2 regions of the Psychromarinibacter halotolerans genome follow, and region 1 is predicted to be linked to the other one. Evidence: riboswitches for the same ligand, from Rfam matches in the RefSeq annotation. Region 1 holds a riboswitch; the other holds the start of a gene.
The links. A riboswitch is a leader RNA that binds a small molecule or an ion and turns the genes downstream of it on or off. The one in region 1 is predicted to bind thiamine pyrophosphate.

Region 1 (6,925 bases):
GCGCGCTGGCGCATCCCGCCGGACAGCTCTGACGGGAACCGATCCTCGCATCCCGACAGGCCGAACGGCGCGAACAGGGGCGCGGTGCGGGCGCGCGCGGCGCGGCGCGACTGCCCGCGCATCTCCAGCCCAAGCCCCGCGTTCTCGGCCACGGTCAACCACGGGAACAGCGCGTCCTGCTGCGGCTGATAGGCCAGCGCGGCATCCGGCGCGTTCAGCGGGGCGCCGTCGCGGGTGGCCGTGCCGCGCGCTTCGAGCGCCGGATCAAGGATGCCCGCCAGCCATTTGATCACGGACGTTTTTCCGCAACCGGACGGGCCGATCAGGCAGGTGATCCCGTCGGGGGCGACCGTCAGCGACAGCGCGTCGATCAGGACCGCGTCGCCGGCGCGGATGGTCAGGTCGTCAATCCGCAGCATCGGCGCCTCCGCGAAACCGGCGGGCCGTCAAGCGGTCGGCCAAGTGCAACGCGCCCAGCAGGCACAGCGTCAACACCGCCGACACCACCACGCCCGCCAGCACAAGGTCGGCGCGGAAGTTGTTCTTGGCGGTCAGGATGTAGATGCCGATCCCGCGCCGCGCGCCCGCGTATTCCGCGAAGATCGTCGCGACGATGGCATAGGTTGCCGAGATACGAAGCCCCGCGAAGAACGAGGGGCGCGCGACCGGCAGGATCACCCGCCGGAACACGCGCCCCGGTCCGGCGCCCATCGAGGTCAGCAGATCCACATAGGCGCGGGGCGCACGGGCGTAGCCCGACAGCAGGCTGACGAGGATCGGGAAGAAGGTGACAAGGATCACCAGCAGCACTTTCGGCAGCAGTCCGAACCCGAACCACAGGATCATCAGCGGCGCCAGCGCCACCAGCGGCACCGTCTGGCTGGCCACCAGCAGCGGCATCAGCCCGCGCCGAAGCCACGGCACGAAGTGCAGCGCGACCGAGGCCGCGCAGGCGAAGCTCACCGAAAGCGTGAACCCCAGCGCGGCGACGGCGATGGTGCTGACCGCGTGGCGCAGGATCTCGGCCCGTTCCACGACCAATGCGCGCATCACACCGCTGGGCGGTGGCAGCACCAGCGGCGACACCTGCGCAAGGCGGCAATAGGTCTCCCACGCGGCCAGCAGAAGGACCGCGAAGACAAGGGCGGGCGGGATACGCGTAACGGCGGACATGACGGCTCCGGGCGCGCGGACACCGTGGGGCGCCGCGCGGTGCAGGGCAGGGATCAGCGCAGGCTGGGCGAGTTGGCCGAAGCGGTCAGGTCGATGGTGACGTGACCCTCTGCCGGTCCGAAGCGCAAAAAGGCTTGCCGGACCGTCTCGAACACCGCGCCGGCGTCGCCGCGCAGCCGGGTGCAGAAGTTCTTGGACCTCAGGAAGGTGCCGGACGCCTTCAGGAAGTCGATGCAGCCATAGATCTCGTCCATGTGCCGGTCCTGACCCAGCACGTACAACGAGAACTGCACGTCGATGCCCACACCCGTGACCGGCGCATCGGCCACCGCCGCGCGCGCCTCGGCCTGCCGCTGGTCAAGCGGCTGGTGCTGCGCGCGGGTCAGCGTCTCGCACCGGCAGCTGGGGTCGTCGGGCTCGCCGGGGCAACCGCGCGACAGGGTGACGTGCATCGTCACGTGCTCGGGCCGCCGGGCGGCGGCGGCAAACAGGTCGCGGATCGCGTCCAGCAGCGGACCGGGAGCGCCGACCATCAGGGTCGACATGTCGTCCGTTTCGATCCGCAGATCGTTTCTGTAGGGATCCAGACCTTTCAGCCCGGTGAGGATGACATCCACGAAATCGGACGTCATCGGATAAAGAGACACTTGCGCGCCAATGAACATAAGACCCTCGCTCCGCTGGCATGACCCAGATCAGCTGTGAAGGGTTCGCGCGTCGTCGCGCATCTCAGCCCCGCTCGGGGCACCCCTGGTGATGTGCGCGCAGGCTGTTCGATCGCACGGAGATTGTCAACGACCCCTCGTGGATCGGTCATGCCCCCCCCATTGTCCGGGCGTGGTCCGCGCCGTCCGCAACGATGTTCTTAACGTCGCAACCGGAGCTTGAGTTGTGAACGAGCGTGGGTTACAGTTTTCGAGAACCGAGGTTCATATATGAGAACTTGCCGGAAGGAGGAGTCTGGCGATGGCTCGGAACATTCTTTGGATCATGGCGGACGAGCTTCGTGCGTCATCGCTTGGCTGCTATGCGGGCGACGCTGGCAGTCCCGGCTGGGACCGTGCGGCGACCCCGCACATCGACGCATTGGCGGCGGGTGGCGTTCGGTTTTCGCGGCACTGGTGCAACTCACCGGCCTGCGTGCCGTCGCGCTGTTCCATGCTAACCGCGCAGCCGCCCGAGCGGACGGGGATCTATTCGAACGAAGGCGCGTGGAAAAGCTATCCGGTCCCGAGGATCGCGCGGACCTTTCCCGAACATTTCGCAGACATGGGTTATCGCACGGCGAACATCGGCAAGGCGCACCTGCCGTCCGGATACGCGGCGTGGCAAGACAGCGATACACGCGGCAGCGGGATGAACATTTTCGCGCAAGCCGTTGGCAGCGAAGCGTTACAGGCCATCGTGCCGCGTGGGATTCCGTCGCCGGTCGGCGGGCGGTTCCCGGATGACGTGGCCTATCCGCCCGAGGCGGTGACAGACGCGGCGCTGCGCTGGCTCAATGCGGCACCGGCAAGGGACGGGCCTTTCCTGCTGCGGGTGTCGTACCTTCAGCCGCACACCCCGGTGCTTCCCCCCGACAGTTACAGGGCCCGCTACCACGCGGCGGATTTTCCCGGACACGACCTGCCCGCGGGCACCCCAAGCCGGTACGAGACGCTGTTCGCCGAGGCGGTCGGCGGGCCAGAGCTGAGCCAGGCGCAGATGCAGCAGGCCCAGGCAGATTACGCCGCGCTGGTGACATGGCTGGACGATCAGGTCGGCCGGTTGATCGGGGCGCTGGATGAGGCGGGGCTGGGATCGGACACCGTGGTGGTGCTGAACGCGGATCACGGGGCGTCGCTGGGCGAGGGCGGCTTGCTGGCCAAGGTGGTCCACGCGCCGCAGTCTCAGCGGATACCCCTGATCGTGCGTGCGCCGGGCCTGCCTGCGGGCACGGTGCGGAATGACGCGTCCGAGGCGCTGGACCTTGCGCGCACCCTGTCCGGGCTGGCGGGGATCGCGCCGGACCCGGAGTTCGCCGGGTGCGACCTGTTCGACGATCCGCCTGAGCGCGACGTGTTCTCGGTGATCGGGCAGGGGCACGCGGGTGCCGCGGCCTCTTCGGCGGCACAGGTCGGCGGCTGGCCGGATGGCCGGGGATGGCCCCGGCGCGCCTGCATTCGCAGCGGAAGGTGGCGGTTCGATATGAACGTCCGGCAGGACGGCGGCCACGTGCTTGCGGAAAACGAGGACCCCTTTCTGTGCGACACCGCAGCCGATCCGTTCGAGCGTTACAATCTGGCGGCCGACCCGGCCCATGCGGCGCGGGTCGCTCGGTTTCGCGGGATACTGCTGGACCGCGCGGCAGGTGCGCTGGAGCCGGCCTTCGTTCCGGCCTTTTCGGCAGAGGAGGTGGGCGAGTTCGCGCCACCGAAGATGTAGGGAAACGTCATGCAAAAATTGAAGGCGGCCGTGATCGGTGCCGGGTGGTTCGCGGCCTACAGCCACATTCCCACGCTCGCGGCGCGAGCCGAGGTGGAATTGGATGGCGTGTGCAGGCTGGGCGTCGATGATCTGGAACGGGTTCGGGACGCGTTCGGTTTCGCGTTCGCATCCGAGGATTACCACGAGGTTCTGGCGCGCAGGCCGGATGTTGTGATCGTCTCGTCGCCGCACAGGTTCCACTATGAACAGGCGCGGGCGGCGCTTGAAGGTGGCGCGCATGTGATGTGCGAGAAGCCGATGACGCTGGACCCGGACGAAGCCTGGGATCTTGTCGAGATCGCGCGGCGCAACGATCGGCACCTTCTGATCGCGAACTCCCACAACTACCTGCCGCATGTCGGCGCCCTTCGCGACCGTATCGCGGACGGTCTGATCGGCGAGATCGAACACGTGTCGTGCTCCTTCATCTCGGTCACGCGCGAGGTTTTTACCGGCGCAGCGGGGTTGAAGCGGTGGGACGAGGCGTTCTTCCGGCCGGACAGATCGACATGGCAGGACCCGCAGGGGGGTGGCGGCTTCGCCTATGGCCAGCTCAGCCATTCGCTTGCGCTGATGTTCTATCTGTCGGGGCTGGTACCGGACCGGGTGGCCGCGTTGACCCGCGTTGCAGAGGGTGTCGACATCGCGGACTCCGCCGTGCTGGGCTGCAAGGGGGGCGCGACGGTGTCCGTATCCGGCTCGGTCGCGATGCCACAAGGGGAACGCGCACTGATGCGTGTCTTCCTTGCCGGAAGCCTCGGGCTTGTCACGGCAGAGTTCGATCTGGACCGGTGCGACATCAAGCTGAACGACGGCACGCGCGAGACCCTGCCTTTGTCGGCCGGGGACTGGGCCGTCAACAGCGCTGCGCCGGTGGACGCACTTGTCGATCTTGCGCTGGGACGCGGCAGGAACCAGTCGGAAGGCGCCATTGGGGCGATGACGACGGCCACGATCCACGCGATGCTGGCGTCGGCGGACAAGGGCGGCGAGATGGTCGGGGTTGTGACCCGATGAGCTGGGAGGCGTTGACCGGAACGGGCTTCGTGCTGCGCCTTCGGCCCGGCATGGCCGGGGAGTACCGACGCCGCCATGCCGAGATCTGGCCAGACATGGCCAAGGCGCTGCGGGCGTCGGGGGTCGTGGTGTACGAAATCTTTCTTGATGAAGCCGGCGGGCAGGTGTTCGGCCACATGCTGCGCGACGGGCCGCCGCCAGAGACGGAGGATCCGGTGATCCTGCGCTGGCGCGCCTACATGGCCGATGTGCTGGAGATGGACGGCGACCAACCGCTGCGGGTGCCGGTGGAAAAGGTCTTCCGGCTGACCGCTGCGGGCGGTGCTGGGGGTCAGTCCAGTTCCAGCCCGTAATGCGGCGAATGCACCAAAGCCTCGATCTGCGCGCCGGCCATGTCCGGGTCGCTCAGGGCTGCAAGCTTGGCGTTCCCGGCGGTGTTGCCGATGCGGCGCGAGATGTCGAGGCTGGTCGCCGCAAGTTGGGACAGGATGTGCGTCAACGCCTTGCGAGAGACGCGGGTCATCGGCACCGAGACCGACAGCGACACCTCGGCGCGGCCCTCGTTGCCCGGAATCGGCACGGCGAGGCAGAACACGCCAGGTGTGTACTCCTGGTTGTCTACGGCGAAGCCGCGGCGGCGTGTGCGCTCAAGCTCTTCGGCAAGCGCGGACGGGTTCGACAGGGTGGTGTCGGTGTAGACGGGCAGCGTTTCGGACGGATACAGCCGCCCGAGCGCGTCGTCGTCCAGACCGGCAAGAAGCGCCTTTCCGACGCCGGTCGCATGGGCCTGAAGCCGCACCCCCGTTTCGGACAGAAGCCGCAGCGCGTGGGTGCTGTCCACGCGGGCGAGGTAGACGTTTTCCGTCCCGGACAGCCGCGCGAGCTGGGCGGTTTCGTTCACCTGCTGCACCAGCGCTTCCATCGCCTGACGCGCGACGTTGATGATGTCGTGCGAGCGCAGATAGGCCTCACCCGCCTCGAGCGTCCGGATGCCAAGCGTATAGCGGCGGCTGTCCTCGTCCAGCTCCAGATACTGGCGGCGGACAAGGACGTCGAGCAGGGCGTGCAGCGAACTTTTGGGGAATTTCAAAGTCTTGAGGAGATCCGTGAAGGTAATGCCATGTTCGGCGGGGATCGCCTGTTCAAGAATGTCCAGCACGCGCTCTGCGCTTTTCACCGACTTGGCCGGCGCCGGGGTTTCGGGGGTCGAGGGTGGCTTCGCCATGTGCGGTCTCCCTGCGTAAGGCGGGCGGCTTGACCGAATCCCGAATCGCGTGCATAGTTTTTGTGAACCTAGGTTTGCATATGTGAACTACACCGGACTGTCAAGAGTCCGGAGTTCGAAAGACCGGGTTCATGCAAATGGGAGGATAAGATGCAAAACGGTTCTACCGCGCGGGCGCGTGCCCGACGCGCAGTCTCGATGTACGGACTTGCCGCCGTGCTGTCGGCTGCAACGACGATGGCGACGGCCCAGGGGATACCGGATGTCCCCCGCAACCGAACGTTGATTTCGCAGGGTTGGGATTTCTACAACCAGGTCCCGTCGATCGACAACTTCAACCCGTATGCCGGCGTGCTTCTGCATATGCGGAACAACCTGCACTACACGGTTTACGAGTCGCTTTTCTACACCAACCACAACACGAACGAGAGGATCCCGTGGCTGGCGACCGGGATGGAGACCAGCGACGATTTCATGACCGTCACGGTCAACCTTCGCGAGGGGGTGAAGTGGTCGGACGGCGAAGCGTTCGACGCCGACGACGTGGTCTATTCGCTGAACATGCTTAAGGCGGAATCGCCGGGAATGCTGTTCTCGTCGGCCATCGACGAATGGGTCGAAAGCGCCGAGGCGGTGGACCCGCTGACGGTGACGATCACGCTCAAGAAACCCGGACCTCGCTGGGCGCAGGACACCTTGGCGACCGGACAGGCTTCGCGCTTCGTGGTTGTCCCGGAACATATCTGGGCAGACACCGACGCCAGCGAGTTCGCGAACTTCGACCTAGAGGCCGGCTTGCCCGTCGGTACCGGACCCTACCGGTTGGTCGCGTCCAATTCGTCGGCCCTGACCTTTGACCGGCGTGAAAGCTGGTGGGCGGTCGAAACAGGCTTTGTCGAAGAGATGCCGAAGGTAGAGCGCATCGTCTACGTCCCCGGCACGCAAGAGGCGATGCCTCAGCTGTTCGCGTCCAACCAGATCGACATGGGCAGGTCGATCCAGCCCGGCGCCTACGAGGCGATCCGTTTTCAGAACCCGGCGCTG
Region 2 (6,925 bases), on a different contig from region 1:
ACCAGACCGGCCAGCCCCTTGTTGCCCTGCATCGGCAGTCCGAACAGGGTTCCGCCGATCACCACCAGCGCGACGGCGGCCGCCGATCCGGCCACAAGCGACAGGCCCCGGGTCACCGGTTCGGGCAGCGGGATGCCGGACACCGACACCAGCAGCCCCAGCAACAACGCCACGATGAAGGGCCGGGTCAGAACCTGCCACAGGATGCCGCCAAGGATGCGAAAGATACTTTTCCCCTCGGTCGGGCGTGACAGTTCCGCCACCGCCAGCGCCACGGGCAGCGCAAGAAAGTTCTCGACCAGAAAATTCATCGCAAGGATCGAGCCCGCGATGTCCGGGAAGGACAGCAACAGCACGGGATAGCCGACGAAGGCCGAGTTCGGCATCGCCATCCCCAGCGATCCCAGCGCCCGCCGCGCAGGTCCGCCGCCGAAGCTACCGCCAAGGGCCGCCGTCACGACATAGCCGATGGCCATCGTCGTCAGCGTCGCCAGCGCGTAGGCGCCAAGGTAGCCGGGGACGATGATCTGAGACAGGTCGCGCGTGGCAACGGCCGAGAACATCAGCGCGGGCATCGCGATGTTCAGGACGTAAGCGCCCAGCACCCGCATGTCGCCGGGCTTGAACAGCCCGCGCGCGGTGGTCGCGTAGCCGACGGCAATCACCGCGAAGATCGGAAAGGTGATCCCGAGGACGTTCAGCATTCAGCCAATGGGACCACGGACGCCGCCGGTCTGGCCGCGATCCAGAAGGATATGGTCAAGCAGAACGCAGGCCATCATCGCCTCGCCCACCGGGACGGCGCGGATGCCGACGCAGGGGTCGTGGCGGCCCTTGGTGATGATCTCGGTCTCGTTGCCGTCAAGGTCGATGGTCTTGCGGGTGGTCAGGATCGAACTGGTCGGCTTCACCGCGAAGCGCACGACGATCTCTTGTCCGGTCGAAATGCCGCCAAGAATGCCGCCCGCGTGGTTCGAGCTGAACCGGGGCTGGCCGTCGTTGCCCATGTAGATCTCGTCGGCGTTCGCCTCGCCCGTCAGTTCGGCGGCGGCCATGCCTTCGCCGATCTCGACGCCCTTCACCGCGTTGATCGACATCATCGCGGCGGCAAGTTCGGTGTCCAGCTTGCCATAGACCGGCGCGCCCAGCCCCGCGGGAAAGCCGGTGGCGGACACCTCGATCACCGCGCCGACCGAACTGCCCGACTTGCGCAGCGCGTCAAGGTAGCCTGCCCATGTCTCGGCCGCGGTGGCGTCGGGCACCCAGAAGGGGTTGTTGTCGATCTCGGCGGCGTCGAACTTCGCGCGGTCGATTTCATGGGTGCCCATGCGGGTCATGTAGCCGCGGATCTCGGCCCCCGGCAGCAGGGCGCGGATCGCCTCGCGCGCGACACCGCCCGCAGCGACACGGGCGGCGGTTTCGCGGGCAGAGGACCGGCCGCCGCCACGATAGTCGCGAATCCCGTATTTCTGCCAATAGGAGATGTCGGCGTGGCCGGGGCGGAATTTCTGCGCGATGTCGCCGTAGTCCTTCGACCGCTGGTCCGTGTTGCGGATCATCAGCTGGATCGGGGTGCCGGTGGTCTTTCCCTCGAACACGCCGGACAGGATTTCCACCTCGTCGGCCTCGCGCCGCTGGGTGGTGTACTTGTTCTGGCCGGGTTTGCGCCTGTCGAGCCAGTGCTGCAGCATCGACGCCTCGAGCGGGACGCCGGGCGGGCAGCCGTCGACCGTCGCGCCCAGCGCGGGGCCGTGGCTTTCACCCCATGTGGTGACCCGGAACAGGTGTCCGAACGTGTTGAAGCTCATGTGCGTCCCTCCGCGTTAGCGCGGTTTAGACGCGGTACGAAGGGATTGGAAGCCCCCCGCAGGGGGGCAGAAAGGGGGCGCCGCCCCCGTCACGCTGTCGCGTGACTCCCCCGAGGTATTTTCGAAGAGAAGAAGCCTAGGCCCCTGCCAGTTCGCGGCGCGGCGGGCGCAGGCCGAAGAACACCGCCGGAACAATGATCAGCAGGACCACCGCTGTCGCCTCGAACATGATGTCATAGCCGAAGGCGTCGATCAGCGGCTGGCTGACAAGCGGCGAGATGAACTGCCCGAGGAAGATCGCCGTGGTGATCGCGCCGCTGACCGCCCCGCGGTGGTTGGGGGGCGCGACGTCCAGCGCGATGGCGACGAAGTTTGGCATGACCAGCCCGACGCCGGTTCCGACCAGCAGCGCGCCCGCGCAGTAGACCGGCAGCGCGTGCACCGCCTGCAGCACGAAGAACCCGACCGCCATGATCGCGAAGCCCAGTGCGGGAGTGCCGCCGCGGCCCAGCCGCATCCGGATCGGGCCGAAGAACAGCGACGCGACGCCGGCGGCCAGCACGACGCAGGCCATCACCAGCCCGGCCATCTTCGGATCGGTATGGCCGTTGGCGGCAAGGTAGTACGGCATCTGCGTGGGCATCACGTAGAACAGGATGAAGGCCAGCCCGCACAGGAAGATCACGAAGCACAGGACCGCGAACCAGTTGGCTTCTCCGTCGGCAGAGGCGGGACCGTGGTCGGCCGGGGCGCCGCCGTGGGTGTCGGGCAGGGCCTTCCACAGCAGCGGCAGGTACAGCGCGGCCACCGCGTACAGGGCGAAGGGCAGCAGCGCGCCGATGCCCGCAAGCCAGCCGGCAAGGCCGATGAAGATGAAGCCGCCGAAGTTCACCGCCGACATCTGAAGCCCCATGAATCGGCCCCGGTCGGGGCCGGAATAGATGTCGCCCAGCATCGCGGCCTGCGCGGTCATGACGGCCGCGACCGCAAGGCCGAGGATCAGGCGGCTGGCCAGCAGGGCGTACAGGTTGTCCAGCCACAGCCCGGCGCTGCCGGCGAGGGCGAACAGGATCACACCGGCCAGCAGCTGCCGTTTGCGGCCGAACCGGTCGGCGGCCATCCCGGCGAAGGGCGCGGCGATGGCGATCAGCAGCGCGGGGGCGGTGACCAGCAGCCGGGTCAGCAGCCCGGCGTTGGGCGTGTCGGAATACAGCGCCTCGATCCCCGGCAGCGACGGGCTGATCGTCGCGTTGGACATGATCGTGATCGATGCGGCAAGCAGCAGGGCGATCGCGCGCGGGTCGCGGAGGAGATCCATAAGGCGGCTTTCTGTGGTGGGTCGGTCGGACGGGAGGACGCGCGTATTGCATGGCTGCGCGGGCGTTGTCCACGCGAAATACATGACAGCATCATGTAATATATTCGGCCATGCGTCCACCGCATGGCACCGCAACGCCGCGTCATCGTGGCGGGCGCAGGGGGAGCCGGGTGCGACGGGCTGCTTGCCAAGCGGGGCGGCAGGCCCTACGTCAGACGGTACCTCGGGGTGCCCTGTCGGGCTGAGACGCGAATGCGGACCCGTTGAACCTGAACCGGCTCATACCGGCGGAGGGAAGGTGAATGGAACGCCTCCAGCCTGACCCGACCGTCAACACAGGAGGACCAGCCATGAGATTTCCCACCATTGCCGCGCTTGCGGTTCTTGCCCATCCTGCCGTCGCGCAGGACACGCCCGTGCTGCGTGTGCTGACCTATGACAGCTTCGTCACCGAGTGGGGCCCCGGCCCGCAGATCGAGGCCGCGTTCGAGGAAACCTGCGGCTGCGATCTGCAACTGATCGCGTCGGGGGACGGCGCGTCGCTTCTGGCGCGGCTGAAGCTGGAAGGCGACCGGTCGGATGCCGATGTGATCCTTGGGCTGGACACCAACCTGACCGCCGATGCGGCCGCGACGGGGCTGTTCGCCGAGCACGGGGTCGCGACCGATGCGCTGGACCTGCCGGTGGCGTGGGACGATCCGCTGTTCCTGCCCTATGACTGGGGCTACTTCGCCTTTGTCTACGACACGACCCGGCTGGACAGCCCGCCCGCCAGCCTGCGGGCGCTGGCCGACAGCGACCTGACCGTGATCATCCAGGATCCGCGCACCTCGACCCCCGGTCTTGGCTTGCTGATGTGGGCCGAAGCGGCGTTCGGTGACGCGGCCGAAGCGTGGTGGGAGGACCTGTCCGCCAATATCCTGACCGTCACCGCCGGCTGGTCCGAGGCTTACGGGCTGTTTCTGGACGGCGAAGCGGACATGGTGCTGAGCTATACGACGTCGCCGGCCTACCACGTCATCGCGGAAGGCGACGACACCAAGGCCGCAGCGCCGTTCGAAGAAGGGCACTATCTGCAGGTCGAGGTCGCGGGCAAGCTGGCGAACACCGATCAGCCCGAGTTGGCTGACGCGTTCCTTGCCTTCATGCTGTCCGAAGGCTTCCAGTCGGTGATCCCGGAAACCAACTGGATGTACCCGGCGGTGCTGCCCGAAGGCGGGCTGGCCGATGGGTTCGACGGGCTGGTGACGCCGGACACGGCGCTGCTGTACCCGGCGGACGAGGCCGACGCCGTGCGCGAGGCGGCGATGCAGAAGTGGCTGGCCGCGCTGGCCCGGTGAAACACCCGGTGATCCGCCTGTCGGGGGGCGTCGCGGCGGCAATCGTCGCGGCGCTGATCCTTGGCACGCTGGCGGCGGTGGCGCTGCGGTCGGAGGACGCCCCCCGGCTGGGGCCGGCGGACTGGGCGGCGATCCGGTTCACGCTGGTGCAGGCGGTTCTGTCGGCGGTCTTCAGCGTGGCGCTGGCGGTGCCGGTGGCGCGGGCACTGGCCCGGCGGCGGTTCCCGGGACGGACGTTGCTGGTGACGCTTCTGGGCGCGCCGTTCATCCTGCCGACCATCGTGGCGGTGCTGGGTCTGCTGGCGGTGTTCGGCCGCAGCGGCATCCTGAGCACGGCACTGGGCTGGGTCGGGCTGGGGCCGATCCACATTTACGGGCTGCACGGCGTCGTGCTGGCCCACGTCTTCTTCAACATGCCGTTGGCGGTGCGGCTGATCCTGCAGGGATGGCTAGCGATCCCCGCCGAACGCTTCCGGCTGGCGGCCGCGCTGGGCATGGGTCCGCGCGATGTGTTCCGGCGGCTGGAATGGCCGATGCTGCGGGCCGTGGCGCCGGGCGCGCTTTTGGTGATCTTCCTTGTCTGCACCACCAGCTTCGCGGTGGCGTTGACGCTGGGCGGCGGTCCGCGCGGTACGACAGTGGAGCTGGCGATCTATCAGGCGTTCCGGTTCGAGTTCGACCTTGGCCGCGCCGCGATCCTGTCGCTGATCCAGTTCGCGATCTGCGCCGTTGCCGCGCTGGCTGTCTGGAAGGTCAGCCTGCCGTCCGGCCTTGGCGGCGGGCTGGGCCGGGTCGTGGAACGGTGGGGGATCTCGTCGGCGGGCATGCGGTTGCTGGATGCGGCGGCGATCCTGCTGGCCACGCTGTTCCTGCTGACGCCGCTTGCGCTGATCGTGCTGCGGGGCCTGCCGGGCCTTGCCACGCTGCCGTCGTCGGTTGTGCAGGCGACGGTGCGGTCGCTGGCCGTCGCGCTGAGTTCGACCGCGCTGGCGCTGTGGCTGGCCCTGTCGCTGGCGCTGCTGGCGCAGTGGTCGCGGGGATGGGTGCGCGGCGGGGCCGAGGCGTTGGCCTCGCTGGCGATCGCGGTGTCGCCGCTTGTGATCGGCACGGGGCTGTTCCTGCTGGTCTACCCGGTTGCGGACCCGGTGGCGCTGGCGTTGCCGATCACCGCTTTGGTCAACGCGCTGATGAGTCTGCCCTTCGCGTACCGCGCCCTTGCCCCGGCCCTTGCCGAGGTCGAAGCGGTGCGCGGCCCGTTGGCCGACTCGTTGGGTCTGCGGGGATGGGCGCGGATGCGGTACATGGTGCTGCCGGCGCTGGCCCGGCCAGTGGGCTTTGCAGGGGGGCTGGCGGCGGCGCTGTCGATGGGCGACCTTGGCGTGATCGCGCTGTTCGCCGATCCGGGGCAGGTCACGTTGCCGATGCAGCTGTACGCGCTGATGGGCAGTTACCGGATGGAACAGGCGGCGGCGGCGGCGCTGGTGCTGCTGGTGTGCAGCCTTGGGCTGTTCTGGATCTTCGACCGCGGAGGGCGGATGCGTGCTGACGCTTGAGGAACTGGTGTTCGAACAGGGCGATTTCCGGCTGGCGGCGGACTGGTCGGCCGCGCCCGGGCGCATGGTCGCGGTGGTCGGTCCGTCGGGGGCGGGGAAGTCGACGCTGCTGTCGCTGATCGCAGGCTTTCTTGCCCCGACGGCGGGGCGGGTGTTGTGGGACGACCGCGATCTGGCGCCGCTGGACCCCGGCGCGCGGCCACTGTCGATCGTGTTTCAGGACAACAACCTGTTCCCGCATCTGACCGTGGCGCAGAACGTCGGACTGGGCCTGTCGCCGGGGCTGAAGCTGGACCGCGCCGGTTGGTCGCGGGTGGACGAAAGCCTGCGGCGCGTCGGGTTGGACGGACTGGGTGCGCGCAAGCCCGCCGCGCTGTCGGGCGGCCAGCAAAGCCGCGTGGCGCTGGCGCGGGTGTTGCTGCGGTCGCGGCCTTTGATGTTGCTGGACGAGCCCTTCGCCGCGCTGGGCCCCGCGCTGCGGGCCGAGATGCTGGACCTTGTCCGCGAGGTCGCCGCCGAGACGGGCGCGACGGTTCTGATGGTCACCCACGATCCGCGCGACGCACAGCGGCTGGGGGGCGAGACGGTGTTGGTGGCCGAGGGTGTTGCGCAGCCGCCGGAAGACACCGCCGACCTGTTCGCCGCACCGCCGAAGACGCTGCGCGCCTATCTCGGAGAGGCGTGAGGGGGCCCAGCTTTGCCGTTATTTGCAGCGCCCCCGTGCTTCGGCGGTGCCAGTGGCGCGACGTCGAACCTGTCGACCCGACGTTGCGAAGGTTCGAGAGGTGGCAGGGGGCGCTGCCCCCGTCGCACCGAGGGTGCGACCCCCCCGAGGTATTTTTAAAGAGAAGAAGCAGGCAGGGGTTGAAGGTTCGGGGGGCCTGATACGCGAAACGCCCGCCGGTG

Region 2: linked by a shared signal. The riboswitch ahead of thiB (thiamine ABC transporter substrate binding subunit) and the one ahead of P1K30_RS04515 (YkoF family thiamine/hydroxymethylpyrimidine-binding protein) in region 1 are both predicted to bind thiamine pyrophosphate.

Annotation. Positions count from the first base shown of each region.
Region 1 is NZ_JARGYD010000001.1:957,351-964,275, reverse strand. Features, by position in the region: gene P1K30_RS04525 (ABC transporter ATP-binding protein) at 1-419, opposite strand, end outside; gene P1K30_RS04520 (ABC transporter permease) at 406-1,173, opposite strand; gene P1K30_RS04515 (YkoF family thiamine/hydroxymethylpyrimidine-binding protein) at 1,227-1,838, opposite strand; TPP riboswitch at 1,829-1,935, opposite strand; gene P1K30_RS04510 (sulfatase family protein) at 2,140-3,597, shown strand; gene P1K30_RS04505 (Gfo/Idh/MocA family protein) at 3,607-4,656, shown strand; gene P1K30_RS04500 (L-rhamnose mutarotase) at 4,653-5,009, shown strand; gene P1K30_RS04495 (IclR family transcriptional regulator) at 4,988-5,881, opposite strand; gene P1K30_RS04490 (ABC transporter substrate-binding protein) at 6,032-6,925, shown strand, end outside.
Region 2 is NZ_JARGYD010000002.1:347,568-354,492, reverse strand. Features, by position in the region: gene P1K30_RS06625 (AEC family transporter) at 1-704, opposite strand, end outside; gene aroC (chorismate synthase) at 705-1,808, opposite strand; gene P1K30_RS06615 (MFS transporter) at 1,945-3,126, opposite strand; TPP riboswitch at 3,341-3,439, shown strand; gene thiB (thiamine ABC transporter substrate binding subunit) at 3,477-4,466, shown strand; gene P1K30_RS06605 (thiamine/thiamine pyrophosphate ABC transporter permease ThiP) at 4,442-6,019, shown strand; gene P1K30_RS06600 (thiamine ABC transporter ATP-binding protein) at 6,006-6,704, shown strand.